DNA from 2 places in the Geobacillus sp. JS12 genome. Region 2 is predicted to be linked to the other one. Evidence: riboswitches for the same ligand, from Rfam matches in the RefSeq annotation. Region 2 holds a riboswitch; the other holds the start of a gene.

Region 1 (11,449 bases), 690 kb from region 2:
ATCCCAACAAATGACATCGATTTATCTAAAAGATACCCACCAATAGTGATTAGTGTGACTTCTTCTCTCCCTGCTAACTCCAACGTTACAGCAATCGAATTTGTAATCACCGTAATCTCTTTATCTTGGATGTATTTCGCCATTTGCAATGAAGTAGTACTGGCATCCAAAGCAATAATATCCCCATTTTCAATAAAAGTTGCTGCTTTTTGTGCTATCACTTGTTTTTCTTTTATATTAATCGATTGACGCCTAAAAAACGGAATTTCTGTTTGATTTTTTTTATGGATACCGCCCCTCCATGTACACGTTTCAGCAATCCCTCCCTTTCTAACCGTTCAAGATCCCTGCGAATCGTCTCTTCGGTGACGTTAAATTTTTTGCTCATATCCGCCACCCGAACTGACCCGAATTCCTCAACAAGTTTTAAAATATGTGCCTGCCTCTCATTTCCCACCCACGTCATATCCAACTGGCCATGTTTTATCATCATACTACTCCATCCTTTCTAAATAAATTGATGAATCCCACAAAAAACAACTATTATTTTTTTATTATTATCTATTTTCTAATATAACACACAAATCGTTTTTAAGGAATTTTACGTTTTTTAGGGCCTTTCCCCTATATTGAAACCTTATTGGTTCATCACCACACAACGTGTACTTGACAAGTGAGGATTTTTCTCGTTTTCCCCTGTATAAAATCGTTGTTTTACTGGTTTTTCATTGCAGAAGGAAGTATGGCGTGTTTTGAAACGGTCAAGTACAACTTTTGTTGAACATCCATCTATTGTTGTCATGTGAATGAATTTGTCTCTCGAAAAAACATGATTGACAAAATGACGGTTGATAGATGTCCGAATATAGAAATATCCTTGTAGGATATACAATTAAAAAACAGCGGCCCTCTCTTACAAAGCCGCTGTTGACGATCTTCTTTTCTTCTTCTACGCCCTTGATTTTTCCTTTAATCCAATCCTATGATGATCCTCCTCATTCATCCGGCTGAAAATCGCCGCGAGGATCGATCCAGATATGTTGTGCCACACGCTGAAAATGGCGCTTGGAACAGCCGCCAAGGGTGAGAAATTGGCTGTGGCGATCGCCACGCCCAATCCGGAGTTTTGCATTCCGACTTCCATTTTCCTGCAAAAGAACTAATTTTCTCTATGATCGTCATAAATGGAATCCTCCTCAACAAATGTGCCCGCCAACCGCTTGGATATCTTCTTCACGTTCGACCGCCACGTCAATGGCAAGACGCAGCCCTTCCACGATCGTTTCTAATGCCATGCTGGGCTGCCCGAGATGCCGGGCGGCTTGTTCCGGCAAATACGGAATATGGATAAATCCGCCGCGAATGGGCTTCTTCGATTGGGTGATGTAATGCATCAATCCATAAAACACATGGTTGCAGACGAACGTTCCCGCTGTATAAGAGACAGAGGCTGGTATGCCGTGACGCCTCAACGCCTCGACAATCGCTTTGACCGGCAAGGTTGACCAATAGCCGACAGGCCCGCCTAGAACAACGGGTTCGTCAATCGGCTGCTGGCCTTCGTTGTCGGGAATGCGGGCATCATTGATGTTCACCGCCACTCTTTCAACAGAAATATCCGCTCTCCCTCCTGCCTGTCCGACGCAAATCACCACATCAGGATCCACTTGCATGATTGCGTCATGCAAGATGGCTAATGATTTGCCAAATATGGTTGGAATCTCGCGAACTTCAACGATATACCGATCGTTTTTCCATCCGGCTGCTTGCTTGGCCGCCTCCAGCGACGGATTCACCGTTTCTCCTCCAAACGGATCAAATCCGGTCACGAGCACTTTTTTCATCGCATCTCCATCCTTTTTGATGATGAAATTTATAAATCTATGAGTGTAATCACATACATTGCGGCGATGTTGAACGCCAACAGAATCAACGCTGTCGGCACTTGCACGCGAATCACGTGGTTTTTGTCTTTCAAATATTGTCCACCGCTGCCGAATGAGCGCGAATGTCATCCCGCACATGATCCGGCAGTTTTCCGTATTTCGCTTCCGCCGCTCCTTCTGCCATAGGAGCGACGAGCGGACGAACCATTTGAGCATGGCCGCCGATGGAAGTAAGCCCAGCCGCGGCTGCCGCTTCCCGGATGATTAAATAGACCGTCAAGATTCTCCCTGTTGTCGCCGCCTTGATTTTCGCCACGACACTCTCCGCCTGTTCCCGCAGCCCAAAGCGTTCCAAAAGGCCGATGACGGGCAATGTCGCAATGAACACCGCCATATACCGGTTGGTCGTAAACGCCGTTCCAAACTGTTCAATAATGTCATACAGCGATTGATGAGCGAGCAATCCTGTCGCCAATCCAGCCGCTGTCACAACAAGAAGCGGATTTATGCGAACGATAAAACCAATGATGACAATCAACACGCCAATGAGCACCATGTTCCCTTTCTCCTCTCCCAACATCATATTGGCATTGTGATCCGTCCATCTCGCTGCCTTATTCCTCCACCGACTTTTCCTGCCTCCCCCCTTTTCCTTCAATCGTTCCGTATTTCGGAACAATCATTCCAATTTCATCATTTTCATTATATAATTAAGAAAAGTCAAAAATCAATCAATATTTGGTGGAATTTGTCCTCGCTGAACACCGCCGCAGCAATTGAACCGAGCCCCTTTTTATTGCATCCCCTTCCTCTATTTTGTATCATGAATAATTAAGAGAAATTTAGCAGAAAAAGGAGTGCTCCCCATGACCAAACAACTCCCTCCCGGCCAATTTGAAACGGAAAAATGGCCGATTTTGCATGAAGGCGATGTGTACGAATTCGATGAAGCGACGTGGAATTTCCGATTGTTCGGCGATGTGAAAGAGGAAGTTTCGCTGTCGTATCAAGAAGTGATGCAGCTGCCGAAGACGGTTTCAACCATCGATATGCATTGTGTCACAACATGGTCAAAATTCGACACGACGTTTGAAGGCATCGCCTTCCGCGAGTTTTTGCGCTTTGTGGAGCTAGATCCTGATGTGAAATACGTGAAAATTTACGGATATTTAAACGGCGACCGGTTCGGTTATTCGGCGAACTTGCCGCTTGAGGCGCTCATGGGCGACGATGCCTTGTTTGTCTATCGATGGAAAGACAAGCATCACGACTGGCAGGACATCTCGCCGAAGCACGGCTATCCGCTCCGGTTCATCCCGCCAGCGACGTTTTACTTATGGAAAGGGGCGAAATGGGCGTCGGGCATCCGCTTTATGAAGGAAGATGAGCCGGGCTATTGGGAGGAGCGCGGCTATTCGATGACCGCCAATCCGTTTAAAGAGGAGCGGTTTGCCGACTGGGTGCCGCGGATTCGCTTTTGACAAACGCAAAAAAGCGAGGGAAAAACCCTCGCTTTTTGTTCATCAAGCGGCTTGGCGGGATGCCGCTTGTTTCTCAAGCCAAGCACGAAGGCGCCAAAAGAGAAGCTGAAATACGATGGCCGCCATCGCTCCTTTGACGGCGTTAAACGGCAAAATCGCCGATACCACCAACGCCTTCGCTTCCGGCGCGCTCATCTGCGGAGCGCCGAGGAAAAGCGTGTACGCCGGCAGAAAGACGTAGTAGTTGAGCACGCTCATGACGAGCGCCATCGTCACTGTTCCCGCCGCCAACCCCAGCAGCAAGCCTTTTTTCGATGCGGCTTTCCGATAAATATAGGAAACCGGCAAAAGGAACGCCACCCCGGCAGTGAAGTTGGCGATCTGGCCGACCGGAACGCCGGTCGCACTGCCGACGAACACGTAGTTCAGCACGTTTTTCAATAGTTCGACCGCCACGCCGGCGAGCGGGCCGTACAACAAGGCGGCGATGAGCGCCGGAATGTCGCTGAAATCAACAAGCAAAAAGTTGGGAAACGGCGGCAGCGGAAAGTTGAGCATCATGAGCACATGCGCCATGGCGCCCAACGCTCCGATGCCGACAAAGGCGCGAATGGAAATGCGTTTCATGCTTGTTCTCCTCCCCTTCTCGTGATTCATCCTCACAAGAAGAAGGCTGCCGCCGCGAGCGCCAACAAAAACTCCCTTAAACCGGACGAGGCTTAAGGGAGAAAAAGGGTGTGCGCAACTAGACGTTCGCATGCGCCAAAACGAACGCCGGCAAACCTTCATCTTCTCCCATCCAGACTATACTGTCGGCTCCGGACTTGCACCGGATCCTGCCTTGCGGCTCGCGGGCTGAGAGGCGAAGCGCCTCATCACCGCCGGTCGGGAATTTCACCCTGCCCCGAAGATGAATCGTTTTTCATTTTTGATTATTCTGATGAGTTTAGTATACAATCCTGTTTTCGATTTGTCTATGTTTTTTTGCTCACAGCTTGATTATTCCCGCATCGGAAGCGAATCTCCCGGTTCGAGCACCGGTGGGGCGACTTGAACCAAATCGGCGTATTTCAATCCCGTCCCCGTGTTGAGCACGACGACCGTCTCCCCGTCGCGAATCCAGCCGCTCTCGCGCAATTTTCGGGCCGCCGCAAACGCCGCCGCTCCTTCCGGGCAAATGAACGCTCCTTCGAGCTCCGCCACCGTCCGCTGCTCGGCCAAAATCGCTTCATCGCCAACGGCAACCGCGCAGCCGTCTGTCTCATATACCGCCTCAAGCACCAGGAAGTCGCCGAGCGCTTTCGGCACATTGATGCCAAACGCCACTGTATGAGCGTTCGGCCAAAACTCGGATTCGCGTTTTTTCTCCTGCCACGCCTTCACAATCGGCGCGCAATGCTCGGCCTGCACAGCAACAAGCCGCGGCATGCGGCCGTCCACCCAGCCGAGCGCCTGCAATTCTTTGATCGCCTTGTAAATGCCGATCAACCCAACGCCGCCCCCGGTCGGATACAAAATGACATCCGGAAGCCGCCATGAGAATTGTTCGGCGATCTCAAGCCCCATCGTTTTCTTTCCTTCAATCCGGTACGGTTCTTTCAACGTCGACGCATCGTACCATCCGTATTCGCGGATCGCTTTCGCCACAATTTGGCCCGCATCGCTGATCAAACCGTTGACTAAATACAATTCCGCTCCTGCGATGGCGCATTCTTTGCGCGTCAATTCCGGCGCGTCAACCGGCATGACGACTGTCGCCTGAATGCCCGCCCGCGCCGCATACAGCGACCACGCCGCACCCGCGTTGCCGTTTGTCGGCATGACGAGCTGTTTGACCCCTAATTCTTTTGCTTTAGAAACGCCGACAGCCGCTCCGCGCGCTTTAAACGTTCCGGTCGGAATGACTCCTTCGTCTTTCATGTAGAGCGCTTCAATGCCGATTTTACGGCCGAGCCGCGGCATCGGCACGAGCGGCGTCATCCCTTCGCCGAGCGACACGATATGTTCAGGACGTTTCACCGGCAATAACTCATGATACCGCCATAAGCTCGGTTCCCGCTCTGTAAGCACATCCTGCTTCACTTCTTGGCGCATCGACTCCAAATCATACGCGACCAGAAGCGGCGACCCGCATTCACAAAGTTGATGAATTTGGTCGACATCGTATGTACGTTCACATTTCGGACAATACAGATGAGACACGTAGCTGAATGACATGGTTTGGCTTCTCCTTTCTGTTCCGCTCATCTGCACAAGGCAGGAAGCAGCTGCGTTCTCATTTTGGACGAGGCCCTTGCTTTTTCATTATATCATAACGCTTCTCTTGGCCGCCTCGCCCGCCGTGGAAAAACTCGTGCGCCGCATGGCGCCCCCTCTTTCCCTGTTGGAGATCGCATATGATAAAATAAACACGGAACCTCTCCGCTGCATTGGCGGAAGCGATTCGCGGATTCACCCAACACTCATACATAAAAAGGAGATGAACCAATGAAACAGGAACTCATCGAACGCTTCATCCGCTACGCGAAAATCAACACTCAATCCGACCCAAACAGCCATACGTGCCCATCGACTTCGGGACAGTGGGAGCTGGCGAGAATGCTCGTCGAAGAGCTGAAGTCGATCGGCATGGAAGATGTGACGATCGATGACAACGGCTACGTGATGGCGACGTTGCCGGCCAATACGGACAAAAACGCGCCCGTGATTGGCTTTTTGGCTCATATGGACACCGCTCCGGAGTTTACGGGAGCCAACGTCAACCCGCAAATCATCGAACAGTACGACGGCGGGGACATCGTGTTGAACAAAGAACAAGGCATCATCTTGTCGCCAAACGATTTCCCGGAGCTCGCTCACTACCAAGGGCATACGCTCATCACGACCGATGGGACGACGCTGCTTGGCGCCGATGATAAAGCCGGAATCGCCGAAATTATGACCGCGATGAACTATCTCATTCAACACCCGGAAATCAAGCACGGCAAAGTGCGCGTCGCCTTTACGCCGGATGAGGAAATTGGCCGCGGGCCGCATAAATTTGACGTTGCCAAATTCGGCGCCCAATTTGCCTATACGGTCGACGGCGGGCCGCTTGGCGAATTGGAGTATGAAAGCTTTAACGCTGCCGAAGCGAAAATCACGATCAAAGGAAAAAACGTCCATCCGGGCACAGCGAAAGGAAAAATGATCAACTCGATCAAAATCGCCATGGAGTTCGAGCAGCAGTTGCCAGCCGATGAGGCGCCTGAGCATACGGAAGGATATGAAGGGTTTTACCATTTGCTTTCGTTCCAAGGCAGTGTAGAGGAAACGAAGCTTCACTACATCATCCGCGACTTTGACCGCGAACAGTTCGAGGCTCGCAAAGCGAAAATGAAAGAGATCGCGGCTTCGCTTGCGCAAAAATATGGAAACGACCGAATCACGCTCGAAATCAACGACCAATATTACAACATGCGCGAAAAAATCGAGCCGGTGCGCCACATTGTTGACATCGCCCACGAAGCGATGACGAACTTGGGCATTGAACCAAAGGTGAAACCGATCCGCGGCGGCACGGACGGGTCGCAGCTCTCCTACATGGGGCTGCCGACGCCGAACCTTTTCGCCGGCGGCGAAAACTTCCACGGCCGCTACGAATACATTTCCGCCGACAATATGGTGAAAGCGGCCGAAGTGATCGTGGAGATCATCAAGCTGTTCGAGCAAAAAGTATCTTGATCTGCAGCGATGGCCTGACTTGAACGATCGTTTGTCTATCGCCCAAGCAACGGTTTTGTGCAACCATATGAAAAGGTGTCCCCAACGAGCCGGGACACCTTTTTGACGAAGCGATCTGTCGCCCCAATCCCGTTCCGTCACGGAAGCCGGTTGATCCGCCCCTCGATCCGTGCTGAGAACGGTTGCTCAAGACCGCGAATATACGAGACAAGGGCATCCAAATCGACCGGGCCGACCTCGCGGTTTGTCCCATGCGTCAACACCGTGAACCCATCGCCGCCGTCGGCGAGGAAGCTGTTGACCGTCACCGTGTACTCGGCGTCCGGTTTTAGCGGTGTGCCATCAGGAAGCTGAATGTCAATGACTTTTTCTCCGACCGGCCTGCTGGCGCTCCATGTATAGCGGAGGCCGGAGATTTGCAGCATGCGCGTTTGGGTTGGCTGCCATTGTTGATTCAAAAGCTGGCGGATTTGCGCGCCGGTGAGCGTCATTTTCACAAGCTGGTTGTTGAACGGCTGAACGTTGTACAATTCGCCCCACGTCACTTCGCCTTGTTCAATATCGGCGCGAATGCCGCCCGGGTTCATAAAGGCAAAATCGGTTTTCATCGCCGCCCGCTGGGCATCGGCGATCAAATTGCCCAAGGCGGACTCGCCGCTTTCGTTTTGTTCATCGGTGATCGTTTCGGCTGCTGTGCCGACGACTTGATTGACAAGCGGCGCCACTTTCGCTTCATATTTTTCGACGAGGGCACGGATTTCCGGGTCCGGAGTGATGCCGTCATGATAGGTCGTCACGATCTCCGCTTTTTTGGCGACGACGTCTTTCGTGCGCGGGTCGATTTTCAAATCGACATCAGCAAACGCCGTGCCGTACGAATACGACTGAACGAGCAGCTTGCCGTCCACAACCGCATTTAAATAGGCATGGTTATGACCGGCGAAAATCACATCGACTTCATCATCGACATTTTTGGCGATATCGACAATTTCCCCGCTTGCGTTTGTCCCATCCGGATTGGATACGCCTGGGTTATGGGCGAGAACGACGATCGTTTGCACTCCTTTTTTCTTCAGTTCCCGGACCGCTTTGTTAATCGCTGTTGCTTCATCGATGAACTTGACTCCCGCGACGCCGCTTGGCGTCACAATCGTTGGTGTTTCCGTGAGCGTGACGCCGATCAATCCGATCGGCATGCCGTTGACCCGCTTAATCACATATGGCGGGAGAATCGGCTTTCCTGTTTGCGCATCAACGACGTTGGCGCTCACGTACGGAAAATCTGCTCCGGCGAAATCGCCGGTCGCCGGGTGGTATCCGCCATGGATCAAGCGGAGCATTTCCGCTACTCCTTCATCAAACTCATGGTTGCCAAGGGTGCCGACGTCAAAGCCGAGCTTATTGAGCACTTCGATCGTCGGCTCGTCCTGCAGCAACGCCGATACCGGCGGGCTGGCGCCAACCGCATCGCCGGCATGGACGAGCAGCGTATTTTTGTTTTCCGCCTCCCGCTGTTTCAAATAAGCGGCCAAATAATCAGCCCGTCCGACTTCCCGCCCGCCGACTTTTCTCGTCACATTCAACTGACCGTGGAAGTCGTTAATGCCTAACAGCTGCACCTCAATATAACGGTGCGAGGAAGCAGGCGGCTTCCCCTTGCTTTTCCCGTTCCCTGCCGCCCCAACTGGAGCCGCGGCCAGCACCGCTGCAGCAGCCAATGCGGATAGCACCCGTCTTCCCCATCGTTTGGAATTCTTCATTCCCGGTTCCCCTTTCTCTCGCCTTCTCGTTCACTCCCATTATATCCTTGCGAGTCCATACAATGATAGAGAAGAAAGGATGATTTTTCGTAAATATTTTGTAAATTCACAACTGACTGTTGAGAACAACAGAAACAAAAAAAGACCGCCCGATAGAGTCTGTTGATCGGACAGTCTTTCCCTTTTAGCTCGGTGGACAGCCAGCGTCATTCGGCGCTATGCCACGCGAAACGGCCATGAACGTCAAGCCCTTCTCCTTGTTAGATCGTCTCCTTCCCGCGCACGCCGTTGATCGAATAGCTCGCTGTAATGGCGGCATTTAACGAATGGGAAACGGAACAATATTTTTCTTTTGACAACCGAATGGCGCGGACGACCTTGTCTTCCGGCAAATCGCCTTCGAGCGCGTAATGAATATGAATCTCTGTAAACCGCTTTGGGTGGTCATCGGCGCGCGTTCCTTCGACTTCCATCGAAAACGCGCGGACATCAAGCCGCATTTTCCGCAAGATCAAAACGATGTCAATGCCGGTGCAGCCGGCTAAGGCGTGAAGCAAAAGCTCCATCGGCCGAGCGCCTGAATCGTTGCCGCCGACGTCTTTGGCCGCGTCGATCGGAATGGTGACACCGGAAGCGCTTTGGCCGCTGAATGACATGTTTCCGTTCCATACAACCGTCGTTTTCATCATGGTCGCTCCTTTCTCATCGGTCCGGGGTCGGACGGACGTTCCGACAGCCCGTTTCTTCTTTTCAGTTTAGCGGCTATGTCCTTGAAATGCAAAATTCCTGTCTACCGTTTTCGCTCATGCATGTTAAAATAGAAACATGCACAAACTTGTTGAGTAAAGGGTGTTTGATTCGATGACCGCACTCATTTTGCTTCTTGCTTATCTTCTCGGCTCGATTCCGTTTGGCCTTCTTGTCGGGAAAATCGGCTACGGGATCGACATCCGCGAACATGGAAGCGGCAATCTTGGGGGAACAAACACGTTCCGCGTGCTTGGGGCGAAAGCGGGAACGATCGTCATTGTCGGCGATATGCTAAAAGGGACGCTGGCGGCGAGCTTGCCGATGCTTTTTTCCGTCCCCGTGCATCCGCTTTTGGCCGGGCGGTGGCAGTCGTCGGCCATATGTATCCGGTGTTCGCCAAGTTCCGCGGCGGCAAGGCGGTGGCGACATCGGGCGGGGTGATGCTGTTTTATTCGCCGTTGTTCTTTTTGTCGCTCATCGCCGTGTTTCTTGTCGTCTTGGCTGTTTCACGCTACGTCTCCCTGTCATCGATGGCCGCGGCGCTGTATGCGGTCGTGTACACCGTCTTTTTCACGGACGACATTCCATTGACGGTGGCAGTGTTGTTGCTGGCTTCGTTTATCTTTTATCGTCATCGCGCCAACATCAAGCGCATCTTGAACAAAACAGAGCCAAAAGTGAAATGGCCAGGCAAACGCTCATGACGACGGACGGAGAAAGGAGTTTGTTGCGTTGAGATTGCCGGAAGCATTTGTCGCGAAAATGAAGAAGCTGCTTGATGAAGAAGCAGACGAGTTTTTCGCTGTTTATGAAAACGAAAAAATCAACGGCTTGCGCGTCAATCCGTTGAAAACCGACCCGGGCGCATGGGCAAAAACGGCGCCCTTTTCCCTTTCCCCGGTGCCGTTTTGCCCGACCGGGTTTTATTATGAGCCGGACGAACAGCCGGGAAAGCATCCGTACCATGCGGCCGGCCTGTATTACATTCAAGAACCGAGCGCGATGGCGGTCGCCGAAGCGCTGCGTCCCGCCCCTGGGGAGACAGTGCTCGACTTGTGCGCCGCCCCTGGCGGGAAAACGACCCAGCTTGGAGCGATGATGGAAAACAAAGGGCTGCTTGTCGCCAACGAAATCCACCCGAAACGGGTCAAAGCGCTCGCAGAGAACGTCGAACGGTTCGGCTTGACGAACACCGTTGTCGTCAATGAAGCTCCCGAGGCGCTTGCCGAGCGGTTTCCCGGCTTTTTTGACAAAATTTTAGTGGACGCCCCCTGTTCCGGCGAAGGCATGTTTCGCAAGGATGAAGAGGCCGCTTCGTTTTGGAGTCCGGCCTATGTGGAAGAATGCGCGGCAAGGCAGCGGCGCATTTTAGAAAGCGCCTATGCGATGCTGAAAGAAGGCGGCATTCTTGTCTATTCAACATGCACGTTCTCTCCGGAGGAAAACGAGCAAACGATTGAATGGCTGCTTGAGGCGCACGATGACTTGCGGCTGTTGCCGATCGCCAAAGCGGGAGGGCTTGAGCCAGGGCGGCCGGAATGGACGAAAACCAATCGATCCGATCTCGTCCACGCCGCCCGCCTTTGGCCGCACCGTCTGAAAGGGAAGGGCATTTTGTCGCCAAACTGCAAAAACAGCGGCCCACCTCACCTTGGCAGGGGCGACGGGCAAAAGCGAACGCGCCAAAAGCCGCGATCCGCCTGTATCGCCAGTTTGAACAAGAGGCATTGTGGACAGAGCGAGACGGCACGTTCGTGTCATTTGGCGCCCATTTGACTGTGTTGCCCGAGCGTTGCCCGGATTTGTCCGGTTTGAAAATCGTCCGCGCCGGGTTGCACTTAGGGGATGT
Region 2 (11,449 bases):
TGGTGAACGCCGACAGGCCGCATGATCGGTGTTTTTGCCAACCAAACTAAAGAAAAACAAAATGGGGACAAAGGTGTGAAGCAAATGGCCAACACCGTATTTATCAAGCCGCGCCATCGCGTGCAAGTCAAGCCGGGGGCGGTGGTGACGCTCGGGCAGGCGGCGCAAATCGCTGCGCCGGATGGCGGGCTGATTCACCGGCTGAAGGCGATTCCGCTCTATCGCATCCAGCCCAGCGATAAAAATATCGTCATCATCGATATGATGCAAATGATCAGGGCTGTGTTTGACGTGGATTCCTCGCTTGATGTGCAGATGATCGGTCCATCACAGACGATCATTGAAGTCGTCTATGAAAAACGGAAGGTTTCGACCGCTTCCTTCGTTCTCGTTTGGCTTCTTTTGTTCGTCGGTTCGGCGATGGCGATCATGAACTTTCACGAGGACGTCAGCATGCAACAAGTGCATCGCCATCTGTACGAAATGATGACCGGCCAAGCGGTCGATAAACCGCTGCTTTTGCAAATTCCGTATTCGCTTGGGCTCGGCATCGGGATGATTTTATTTTTCAACCATTGGTTCCGCAAACGAATCAACGAGGAGCCCAGCCCTCTTGAAGTCGAAATGTTCAACTACCAGCAATCGATCGATCAGTACGTCATTTTGCATGAAAACAAAGAAAGCTTGAGGCCTCTTGACGACGCTTGAGATTTTGCTGGTAGTGTTCGTCGGCTTCGCCGGAGGGTTGGCGGTCGGAACCGGATTTGTCGCTTTTTTGGTCGTGCTTGGCGTCATCCCGCGCCTGACGCAGCTGACGAAAACGCCAAAACGCATTCACGCCTATGAATGGGGGGCTGCAGCCGGCGCCATCGTTGGCGGTTGGATGAGTTTGCGCCATTCGGTTTGGCATTTATCCAAATATTGGCTAGCGCCGATCGGATTGTTTCATGGTGTGTTTATCGGAATGCTCGCTGCCGCTTTAACAGAGGTGTTGAACGTTTGGCCGATTTTAGCGAAGCGGATCGGCGTCGATGATAAAATCGTCATTTTACTTATGGCCATCGCCTTTGGCAAAGTGGCCGGTTCGTTGTTTCATTGGCTTTATTTTGTCGATCACTTTCGCTGACAAAGGGGGAAGGAAACGTGGGATTAAAGTCCGATTATGTCCGCGAGGTGAAGGCGTTTCAGCCTTCTCCCCCATACGCCGCCAATGCGGTAAAAGCGTTTTTTGTCGGTGGGATGTTTTGTGCGTTGGCGCAATGGCTCGCTGATTGGTATGGCGGCACGTTTGCCGCTTCGCCGCTCGAGGCCCATCTGTGGGCGTCTATGGTGATGGCTGGATTGGCGATTGTGCTGACGGCCGTCGGGAAATATGATGATTTCAGCCAATTTGCCGGTGCGGGGGCGACGATGCTCATTACAGGGCTGGCCAATGCGATCGCCAGCGCCGCTATCGAGCATCGCAGCGAAGGATGGACGGCCGGGGTGGCCGGGCAGATGTTGAAAGCCGGTGGGGCAGCGGTCATTTATGGTCTGATTGCCGCCTATGTGCTTGGCCTTGTTTGGCCGTGACGAAAAGAGGGATTGGCCATGAAACGTGTCGGAAAGCAGACATGGGTGTTTGACGATGGTGTTTACATCCAAGCGGCCGCTGCCGCGGTCGGGCCGCTTGAAGCCGACGGGCCGCTCGGAAGTTATTTTGATGTTTGCCATCGCGACTTATATTGCGGCGAAGCGACGTGGGAGCTGGCCGAGCGGAGGCTGATGCGGGAGGCGGTGGACTGCTGCTTGCAAAAGGCGGGCGTCTCTGCCGAAGAAGTCGATCTATTTTTGGCCGGTGATTTATTAAACCAAAATGCGACATCGAATTATGTCGCCCGCGAGCTGCCGATTCCGTTTTTATGCTTGTTCGGCGCCTGTTCGACCTCGATGCAAACGTTGGCGGCAGCCGCTGCGTTTGTCGCTGGTGGATTGGCTGATCGGGCGCTTGTCGCCACAAGCAGCCATAACGCGACGGCCGAACGGCAGTTTCGCTACCCGACTGAGCTTGGGGTGCAAAAGCCAAAAACGGCGACGTTTACGGTCACGGGCGCCGGTGCTGCGCTCGTCGGTCGCACCCCGGGGCGCTGGCGCCTCCGGGCGGCGACGATCGGCAAAGTGATCGATGCCGGGCTGAAAAATCCGCTCGATATGGGGGCGGCGATGGCTCCGGCGGCGGCCGATACGATCGAGCAGCATTTCCGTGACTTAGGCGTCTCGTCGGGCGATTACGATTTGATCGTCACCGGCGACTTGTCGCGCGTCGGCAGCGTCATCGTCCGCGAGTTGCTTGCTGAATCAGGCTACGATGTGACCGACGTTTACAACGATTGCGGGCTGATGATTTACCGGCCGGATCAAAAGGTGTTCGCCGGCGGCAGCGGCTGCGCCTGCTCGGCGGTCGTCACGTACGGGTATTTGCTTCAAGAGCTCGCCCGCGGAACGTTTCGACGCCTGTTTGTCGTCGCCACCGGGGCGCTCTTGAGTCAAACGATGGTGCAACAAAAACAATCGATTCCGGCCATCGCCCACGGCGTCGTCATTGAAGCGGCCGAGCCGGAGCCGGATTTGCCGCCGTAGGACGCCTTTTATTTGGAAACGATCAGGAGGGAATGTGATATGGAATACGTCCGTGCCTTTCTCGCCGGCGGACTGCTGTGCGCCATCGTTCAGCTCATCATCGACCGCGGCAAATGGACGCCGGCTGGCGTCGCTGTCACGCTTGTTGTTCTCGGCGTTTTCCTCGGCTTCAGCGGCGCATACGACCGGTTCGCCGCCTGGGCCGGCGCGGGGGCGACGATGCCGCTGAGCGGGTTTGGCTACTTTTTGGCCAAAGGCGTGGCGGGCGAGCCGCAGCCGAGAGGGCTGATGGAGACCGGTGCGGCGGTGTTCCGCTTGGCCGGCGCCTTGGTTGCTTTCATGGTGGCCGGGTCGTTCGTCGCCGCGCTCATTTGCAAACCGAAAGGGTAGGGATCATGAAAAAAAGACGGGTGATTTTAGTAACCGATGGGGACGAGTTCGCCTGCCGGGCGATTGAGCGGGTTGCCGCCGAGATCGGCGGCCGTTGCATTTCCCGCTCGCAAGGCAATCCGACGAAACTGAGCGGTGAACAGTTGGTCGAACTCATTTTGCAAACGCCGCACGATCCAGTGTTTGTCATGTTTGACGATTGCGGCTCCCTCGGGGAGGGGGCCGGAGAGCAGGCGCTTCGCTATGTGGCGGGGCATGAGCAAATTGAGGTGCTTGGGGCGCTGGCGGTTGCCTCCAATACGCACCAGCATGAATGGACAAAAGTGCATGTGAGCATCGACCGTGACGGCGTGATGACCGAATATGGGGTCGATAAAGAAGGCTTCCGGGACCTCGAGATCGGGCGGATCAATGGCGATACCGTCTACTGCCTTGACCGGCTGAACATTCCGCTCATCGTCGGCATCGGCGACATCGGCAAAATGGGATACCGAGACCATGCGAAATACGGAGCGCCGATTACGCGCAAGGCGGTCGAGTTGATTCTCGAAAGGAGTGGTGGCCATGCCGGAAAAAGAAAAGAAACCGAAAGCGCCGATCGCGAAGCGGCTCGTTGACAACGCGAAGTTTTTGCAACAGCGGATCGGCGTCGGCACGAGTTTTGATTTGGGCGTGCGGAAGGTTCATGTGCTAAACCGGGAAGTACATATTTACTACTGCAACGGTTTATGCGACACGCAATACATTATCGAATTGTTAAAACAAATTGTGCGCGTCAACGATGATGAACGCCAGGCGTCCCAAGCGTGGCAGATCATCGAAAATCGACTTGTTCATCAGCAAGTCAGTCCGGTGACGAGCCTCGACGAAGCGGTTGATAAGCTGCTGTCGGGCTTGATCATCGTCTTGATTGAAGGCGAATCGACCGGATTTGCTGTCGACGTCCGCAGCTATCCGGGTCGGCAGCCGCAAGAGCCGGATACGGAAAAAGTTGTGCGCGGCGCCCGCGACGGCTATGTCGAGAACATCATTGTCAACACGGCGCTCACCCGCCGCCGCATCCGCGACGAGCGGCTGCGCTTTGAAATTTTGCAAGTCGGCGAGCGGTCAAAAACGGACGTATGCATCGCCTATATTAAAGACGTCGCTGACCCGGGGCTTGTTGAACTCGTCAAGAAAGAGTTGCAGCAAATCAACGTCGATGGACTGACGATGGGCGACAAAACAGTCGAAGAGTTTTTAGTCAAGCAAGGATACAACCCGTACCCGCTCGTCCGTTACACCGAGAGGCCAGATGTAGCAGCGACGCACCTGCTTGAAGGGCACGTGCTCATTATGGTTGATACATCGCCAAGCGTCATCATCACGCCGACAACATTTTTTCACCACGTCCAGCATGCTGAGGAATACCGGCAGTCGCCAGGGGTCGGGACGTTTGTGCGCTGGGTGCGGTTTTTAGGCATTTTGACGTCGTTGTTTTTGCTGCCGCTGTGGGTGCTGTTCGTCCTTGAACCGTCGTTGCTGCCCGAATCATGGGCGTTTATTGGGCCGAACAAACAAACGAACATCCCGATCATTGTGCAAATTTTGCTCGCTGATTTTGGGATTGAGTTTTTGCGGATGGCAGCCATTCATACCCCGACGCCGCTATCAACCGCGATGGGTTTGATTGCCGCCGTCTTGATCGGACAAATCGCCATCGATGTCGGGCTGTTTGTGCCGGAAGTGATCTTGTACATTTCGGTGGCGGCGATCGGTTCCTTTGCGACGCCAAGCTATGAGTTGAGCGTGGCGAATAAGATTTCTCGATTGGCATTGGTCATTCTTGTCGCCTTGTTTAAAGTGCCCGGGCTCGTCATTGGCACGACCGTTTATTTGCTTTGGCTCGCCAGCATCCGCTCGCTTAATACGCCGTACTTATGGCCGTTCATCCCGTTCGATCCAGCGGCATTTATGCAAATTGTCGTCCGCCGCTCGGTTGCCGGGGCGAAAGTGCGTCCGAGCATCGTTCATCCGCAAGACCGGCAAAAACAGCCGTCATGACGCGAACGATCCATTTGGAAGCGGCCGTTTCCACCTATTGGCGGCCGCTTTTTTCGTTTTAGCGCTATTGCAACTTTTTTATCATTATGATAAGTTATATGTAATTGCTTGCACTGATGGTGCTTGCCTCAGTGCTTCGCACGTTTGCACGGGCGGAATGGGCATGGCCCAGCGCGGGGTGTGCGGCCTTCCGTTTCAAGGCAGAGCCGATGGCGCTTTGCGGTTTTCCATTTTGTAAAGGCAGTTGCCGATTTTGCAAACTGTCTTTTTTGCTTTTGCCATGCGATTTCGATAGAGGAATGAGGGGTTTGCGATGTTTCTTCACGGGACAAGCCGCGTGAATGAACAAGGGCATTTGGAAATCGGCGGTGTCGATGTGGTCGAGTTGGCCAAAACGTATGGCACGCCGCTTTATATTTATGACGTTGCGTTGATCCGCGCTCGGGCGCGCGCGTTTAAAGAAGCGTTCCAGCGCCACGGCGTGCGGGCGCAAGTCGCGTATGCGAGCAAGGCGTTTTCCGCCGTCGCCATCGTGCAGCTGGCCGCTGAGGAGGGATTGTCGCTTGACGTCGTCTCAGGCGGTGAGCTGTATACGGCGCTTGCGGCCGGTTTTCCTCCTGAGCGCATCCATTTTCATGGCAACAACAAAAGCCGGGACGAATTGGCGATGGCGCTTGAACACGGCATCGGCTGCATCGTGGCCGACAACTTTTACGAACTCGAGCTGATCGAAGAGCTGGCGGAGTCATCCGGTCGGACGGTGCCGGTTTTGCTCCGCGTGACGCCGGGGGTCGAGGCGCATACGCACGATTACATTTTAACCGGGCAAGAAGATTCAAAGTTCGGCTTTGACTTAAACAACGGTCAGGCGGACGAGGCGTTTCGCCGTGTCATGGCATCGGCCGCGTTTCAGCTGCTCGGCGTTCATTGCCATATCGGCTCGCAAATTTTTGAAACAGCTGGGTTTGTGCTCGCGGCGCAAAAAGTGTTTGCCAAGCTGGCGGAGTGGAACAAGGCGCACGGATTTGTCCCAGCGGTTGTCAATCTTGGCGGCGGCTTTGGCATCCGCTATACGGAGGAAGACGACCCGATTCCGGTGACAGCGTACGTCGACTGCATCGTGGAAGAGGTGAAAAGGCAGGCCGAAGCTTGCCGCTTGCCGTTGCCGGAAATTTGGATCGAGCCGGGCCGGTCGCTCGTGGGTGATGCCGGAACGACGATTTATACGATCGGTTCGCGCAAAGAGGTGCCCAACGTCCGCACCTATATTGCCGTTGACGGCGGCATGAGCGACAACATCCGTCCGGCGCTTTACGGAGCGAAATACGAAGCCGCGCTCGCCAACCGGGTGTTCGGCGAGCCGACGGAAGTCGTATCGATCGCCGGGAAGTGTTGTGAGTCAGGCGACATGCTCATTTGGGACATCGCCCTGCCGGAAGCGAAGCCGGGCGATTATTTGGCCGTTTTTTGCACCGGCGCTTACGGCTATTCCATGGCGAACAATTACAACCGTCTGCCGCGCCCAGCCGTTGTGTTCGTTGAAAACGGCGACGCCCAGCTCGTTGTGAAACGGGAGACATATGAAGATTTGATCCAATATGATTTGCCTTTGAAAACGAAAGTGAAAAAGTGAAGGCCGCCGGTTGGAAAGAGAACGGGCCTTCACAAAGAAAAGGCGCCCGCTGCCTTTTTTGGGGCGCCTTCTTTCATTGTTGATTTGAGGAAAATGCTGATTTGATCGCGTTCCAAATTTCTTTCAAGATGTCGATCAGATTTTGAATGAACGTTTTCCCTTCTTCTGACTGCAAAAACGCCGATAGCTGTTCTTTCGCCTTGCTCAGCTGATCATTCACTTGATCCCAATTAATATGGGCATTTTGCATTTTATGGAAAAGGGAAATCAGGTTGTTGATTTCATTCTCGCTCAGCGTAATGCCAAGGTCGTTGGCGATTTTTTCAATAAGGGCGCGCAAATCAGCGTCCGTCTGCGGTGGGTTGTTGGCGATTTCTTGTTTGATTTTCGCCAGCAGGGCGACCGCTTTGTCCGCGCCGATCGAATCGGCGAGCTTCGCCGTCTGCACCATTTCCTCGTTCGCCACTTTTTTGACATCATCAGGGATGGCTTGGTCCGAGGAAATTTCATACGCCTTCATCAGCCCCGTCAGCGCTGCGGTGCCGGAAACCGGGAACGGAGCGGTGATGTAAATATCGGCATCTTTCACCCCTGCGGTGATCAAGGCGTTTGTATACATCTCTTTCGTCACCCATGTGATGTTGTGCGTTTCGACATGAAGCCCCGAGCCGGGCTCTTTTATCGTGATCATCGACGACGAGATGGCGCGCGTGCCGATTTGCGCTTTCGGAATGAGTCCGTCCAAATATTTATGCTCCTCAACGTTTGAGACGGTGATCGTTTGCGCCCCGTCCGGCGCCTTCATTTCGTCGAGCACTTTTTGCTTTTGTTCATTCGTTAAGTTTTCCCCGAGCGTCACAATGACATCGCCCGGCGCGGCATCGGCCGCTGCGATGCCCGGAGATGCCAAGAGCACCGCCCAAAGCAGCGATGAAGCGATCATTCGTTTCACATAGCTCGCCTCCTGTTTACGAAAATGCATTACCATTATACCGTACGCTCGCCTGCTTGGCTATCGGAAAAACGCGACGCGGTCAGGCGGCGTGCGAATTTGAAAAGACATTTTTTCTTTTGTTTCACTCGGCCATCATGGTATGATAAAAGCAGTTTCGATGTCGAAAAGGAGCTGGATGCTTGTGGCAAAAAAAGGATATATTCTCATGGAAAACGGCGGGAAAATCGAGTTTGAACTGTTCCCAAACGAGGCGCCGGCGACGGTGGCCAATTTTGAGAAGCTCGCAAACGAAGGCTTTTATAACGGGTTGACGTTCCACCGCGTCATCCCTGGATTTGTCAGCCAAGGAGGATGTCCACGCGGCAATGGAACGGGCGATGCCGGCTATACGATCCCGTGCGAGACGGACAACAATCCACACCGACATGTCACCGGCGCGATGTCAATGGCGCACCGCGGCCGCGATACCGGCAGTTGCCAGTTCTTTATCGTCCACGAGCCGCAGCCGCACTTGGATGGGGTGCACACCGTCTTTGGCCAAGTGACATCGGGCATGGACGTCGTGAAGACGATGAAAAACGGCGACGTGATGAAGGAAGTGAAAGTATTTGACGAACCGTAAACAGCGCATGAGCGAGGATGATCGGACTGTTCGAAACAACTGGCGCTTGTTTTTCTTTTTGCTTGCGGCCAGCCTGTTGTGGGGAGCGGCGTATTGGATTTGGGTTGCGGAATGATGATGCAGGGCGTTTCGTGTGGTATAATGAACATAACGATATCGTGATGCATCCTTCGGGGCAGGGTGAAATTCCCGACCGGCGGTGATGGGGCTTTCCGCCCTCAGCCCGCGAGCCGAAAGGCAGGATCCGGTGCGATTCCGGAGCCGACAGTATAGTCTGGATGGGAGAAGGATGCCAATATGCGCACGGCTGTTTTCGGCCGGTTCAGACCGCGTGGGCAGCGTCTGTCGGCCGACTAGGCATGGTAGTATCTTTTGTTTCCGACCGGCCGGTATAGCCTGCTTTGCGAACATGTGTTTGTTTGCGCATCATTGGTCATTCTCTCATCGATGAGCCCCCGGGGACATCCCGGGGGTTTCATTTTTATTGAAGGAGGGAGTGCGGTGCATAACGATGAACATTATATGCGGCTCGCTCTCGATGTGGCCAAAGCTGGAGTCGGGCAAACGTCTCCCAATCCTGCCGTTGGCGCGGTCGTTGTCAACGGTGGGACGGTTGTTGGGCTTGGCGCCCATTTGAAAGCGGGTGAGCCGCACGCGGAAGTCTATGCGATCCGCATGGCTGGCGAGAAGGCGCGCGGTGCGACGGTGTACGTGACGCTTGAGCCGTGCAGCCATTATGGAAAAACGCCGCCATGTGCCGATTTGCTCATCCAGGCGGGCGTCCGTCGCGTCGTCGTTGCCACGACCGACCCGAATCCGCTTGTCGCGGGAAAAGGGATTGCCAAGCTGCGCCAAGCGGGCATTGACGTTGATGTTGGCGTATTAAAAGACGAAGCGGACGAATTGAATCGGATGTTTTTCCACTATATCGCCGCAAAAACGCCGTTTGTCACGTTGAAGTTCGCATGCAGCCTCGATGGCAAAATCGCGACGGCGACGGGGGAAAGCAAATGGATTACATCAAGCGCGGCGCGTGAGGATGTCCATCGCCTTCGTGCGCAGCATGACGCCATTTTGGTCGGCGTCAACACCGTTTTGACCGACAACCCGAAGCTTACCGTCCGCTTTGGGGAAAAGCGGAAAAATCCGCTCCGCATCATTTTGGATACAAAATTGCGTACACCGCTTGACGCCCATGTCGTCGCTGACAAGGAAGCAGAAACGTGGATCATCACCGGCGGCGTCAGTCGGGAACAAGCGGCGGCGTATGAGCGCCTTGGAGTGCGCGTATTTTCAATGCCGACGGCCCAGATCGATGTCCGCGATGTGCTCCGTCTGCTTGGGGAGCAGGGAGTCATGTCGCTGTTTGTCGAAGGCGGCTCGCGCGTTCATGACAGCTTCCTCCGCGCGGGAGCAGTCAATGAGGTCATCGCCTATATCGCTCCGAAGCTGATCGGCGGCCGCGGGGCGCCGACGCCGGTCGGCGGCCTTGGCTTCGCCCGGCTTGCTGAAGCGGTGGAGCTTGACATCCGCCGCATCGAGACGATCGGCCCGGACATCAAAATCGTCGCCGCGCCGAAACGGAAGGAGGAATCGTTGTGTTCACTGGCATTATTGAAGAGATCGGCACGATCGAACAAATGAAGCAAACCGGCGACGCCATCGTGATGACGATTGGCGCCAAGCGGGTGCTCGAAGATGTGCGGCTTGGCGACAGCATCGCCGTCAACGGCGTCTGCTTGACCGTCACATCGTTCACCGAACGGCAGTTTACGGTCGATGTCATGCCGGAGACGGTGAAAGCGACGGCGCTAAAAACATTAAAGCCGGGATCGAAGGTGAATTTGGAGCGGGCAATGGCGGCTGGGGGACGGTTTGGCGGCCATTTCGTCACCGGGCATGTGGACGGCGTCGGGCGCATCATCCGGCAGTGGCCGAAAGCGAACGCCGTCTACTATGAAATTGAAGTGCCGGCCTCGCTGCGCGCCTATATGATTGAGAAAGGATCAGTCGCTGTCGATGGGACGAGCTTGACGATTTTCGGTCTGAGCGAGCGCACGTTCATCGTTTCACTCATTCCGCATACGCGTGAGGCGACGATTTTAGGCGAAAAGCGGCCGGGCGATCTCGTCAATATCGAGTGCGACATGATCGGCAAGTACGTCGCCGCTTTCCTCGACGCGAAAGCGACGCCGACCTCCAAATTGACGGTCGAATTTTTGGAGCAGCACGGCTATAAATAGTGGAAAAGGGGGGCAAGCTTGATGTTTGACACGATTGAAGCAGCGCTTTCGGCGCTGAAAAACGGAGAAGTGATCATCGTTTGCGATGACGAAGACCGCGAAAATGAAGGCGATTTTGTCGTGCTGGCCGAAAAAGCTACGCCGGATGTCATTAACTTTATGATCACTCATGGCCGCGGGCTCGTCTGCGTGCCGATTACGGAGGAATTGGCGGAGCGGCTCGAGCTTGAGCCGATGGTCACTCATAACACGGACGCGCATGGCACAGCGTTTACGGTGAGTGTCGACTACAAAACGACAACGACGGGAATCAGCGCCTACGAGCGGGCGGCGACGATTCAGGCGCTGCTTGATCCGAATGTGAAAGCGAGCGATTTTAAACGTCCTGGCCACGTTTTTCCGTTGATTGCGAAAAAGGGGGGCGTCTTGCGGCGCGCCGGCCATACGGAAGCGGCGGTCGATTTGGCCCGTTTGTGCGGCGCGAAGCCGGCCGGCGTCATTTGCGAAATCATTAAAGAGGACGGGACGATGGCTCGCGTTCCTGATTTGCGGCAAATCGCCGATCAGTTCGGATTGAAAATGATCACGATCAAAGATTTGATCGCCTATCGGAGTCAGCGGGAAAAGCTCGTGAAACGGGAGGTGGACGTTTGGCTGCCGACCGAATTCGGCGAATTTCGCGCCATCGGCTACACAAACGTTCTCGACGGAAAAGAGCATGTGGCGCTTGTCAAAGGAGAGATCATCCCGGATGAGCCGATCTTGGTGCGCGTCCATTCCGAATGCTTAACGGGCGATGTGTTTGGCTCGTACCGGTGCGACTGCGGTCCGCAGCTGCATGCGGCGCTCAGGCAAATCGAGGCGGAAGGGCGCGGGGTGTTGCTTTACATGCGCCAAGAAGGGCGCGGCATCGGCCTTATGAACAAGTTGCGCGCTTACAAGCT

Evidence for each region. Region 2 has a riboswitch for FMN ahead of ribD (bifunctional diaminohydroxyphosphoribosylaminopyrimidine deaminase/5-amino-6-(5-phosphoribosylamino)uracil reductase RibD). Riboswitches for the same ligand answer to the same signal wherever they lie in the genome.
Region 1: another riboswitch for FMN. It lies ahead of A0V43_RS06150 (ECF transporter S component); the one in region 2 lies ahead of ribD (bifunctional diaminohydroxyphosphoribosylaminopyrimidine deaminase/5-amino-6-(5-phosphoribosylamino)uracil reductase RibD).

The regions. Positions count from the first base shown of each region.
Region 1 covers NZ_CP014749.1:1,241,062-1,252,510, forward strand. Annotated here, with positions in the region: gene A0V43_RS06130 (DeoR/GlpR family DNA-binding transcription regulator) at 1-221, opposite strand, end outside; gene A0V43_RS20330 (DeoR family transcriptional regulator) at 233-493, opposite strand; partial or broken gene A0V43_RS20335 (transporter, sodium/bile acid symporter family protein) at 950-1,144, opposite strand; gene pcp (pyroglutamyl-peptidase I) at 1,197-1,844, opposite strand; partial or broken gene A0V43_RS18750 (5-oxoproline transporter, DUF979 family subunit) at 1,874-1,978, opposite strand; partial or broken gene A0V43_RS06140 (5-oxoproline transporter, DUF969 family subunit) at 1,978-2,442, opposite strand; gene A0V43_RS06145 (sulfite oxidase-like oxidoreductase) at 2,753-3,367, shown strand; gene A0V43_RS06150 (ECF transporter S component) at 3,410-3,994, opposite strand; FMN riboswitch at 4,151-4,283, opposite strand; gene A0V43_RS06155 (threonine synthase) at 4,367-5,584, opposite strand; gene pepT (peptidase T) at 5,855-7,090, shown strand; gene A0V43_RS06170 (bifunctional metallophosphatase/5'-nucleotidase) at 7,228-8,850, opposite strand; gene A0V43_RS06175 (OsmC family protein) at 9,111-9,536, opposite strand; partial or broken gene plsY (glycerol-3-phosphate 1-O-acyltransferase PlsY) at 9,712-10,304, shown strand; partial or broken gene A0V43_RS06185 (RsmF rRNA methyltransferase first C-terminal domain-containing protein) at 10,333-11,449, shown strand, end outside.
Region 2 covers NZ_CP014749.1:1,935,455-1,946,903, reverse strand. Annotated here, with positions in the region: gene A0V43_RS09475 (stage V sporulation protein AA) at 85-708, shown strand; gene A0V43_RS09470 (stage V sporulation protein AB) at 695-1,126, shown strand; gene A0V43_RS09465 (SpoVA/SpoVAEb family sporulation membrane protein) at 1,144-1,572, shown strand; gene spoVAD (stage V sporulation protein AD) at 1,591-2,619, shown strand; gene A0V43_RS09455 (SpoVA/SpoVAEb family sporulation membrane protein) at 2,659-3,009, shown strand; gene A0V43_RS09450 (stage V sporulation protein SpoVABEA) at 3,015-3,626, shown strand; gene A0V43_RS09445 (spore germination protein) at 3,574-5,052, shown strand; gene lysA (diaminopimelate decarboxylase) at 5,366-6,685, shown strand; gene A0V43_RS09435 (DUF1002 domain-containing protein) at 6,759-7,637, opposite strand; gene A0V43_RS09430 (peptidylprolyl isomerase) at 7,822-8,262, shown strand; gene A0V43_RS20795 (hypothetical protein) at 8,249-8,377, shown strand; FMN riboswitch at 8,425-8,556, shown strand; gene ribD (bifunctional diaminohydroxyphosphoribosylaminopyrimidine deaminase/5-amino-6-(5-phosphoribosylamino)uracil reductase RibD) at 8,764-9,906, shown strand; gene ribE (riboflavin synthase) at 9,861-10,505, shown strand; gene A0V43_RS09415 (bifunctional 3,4-dihydroxy-2-butanone-4-phosphate synthase/GTP cyclohydrolase II) at 10,527-11,449, shown strand, end outside.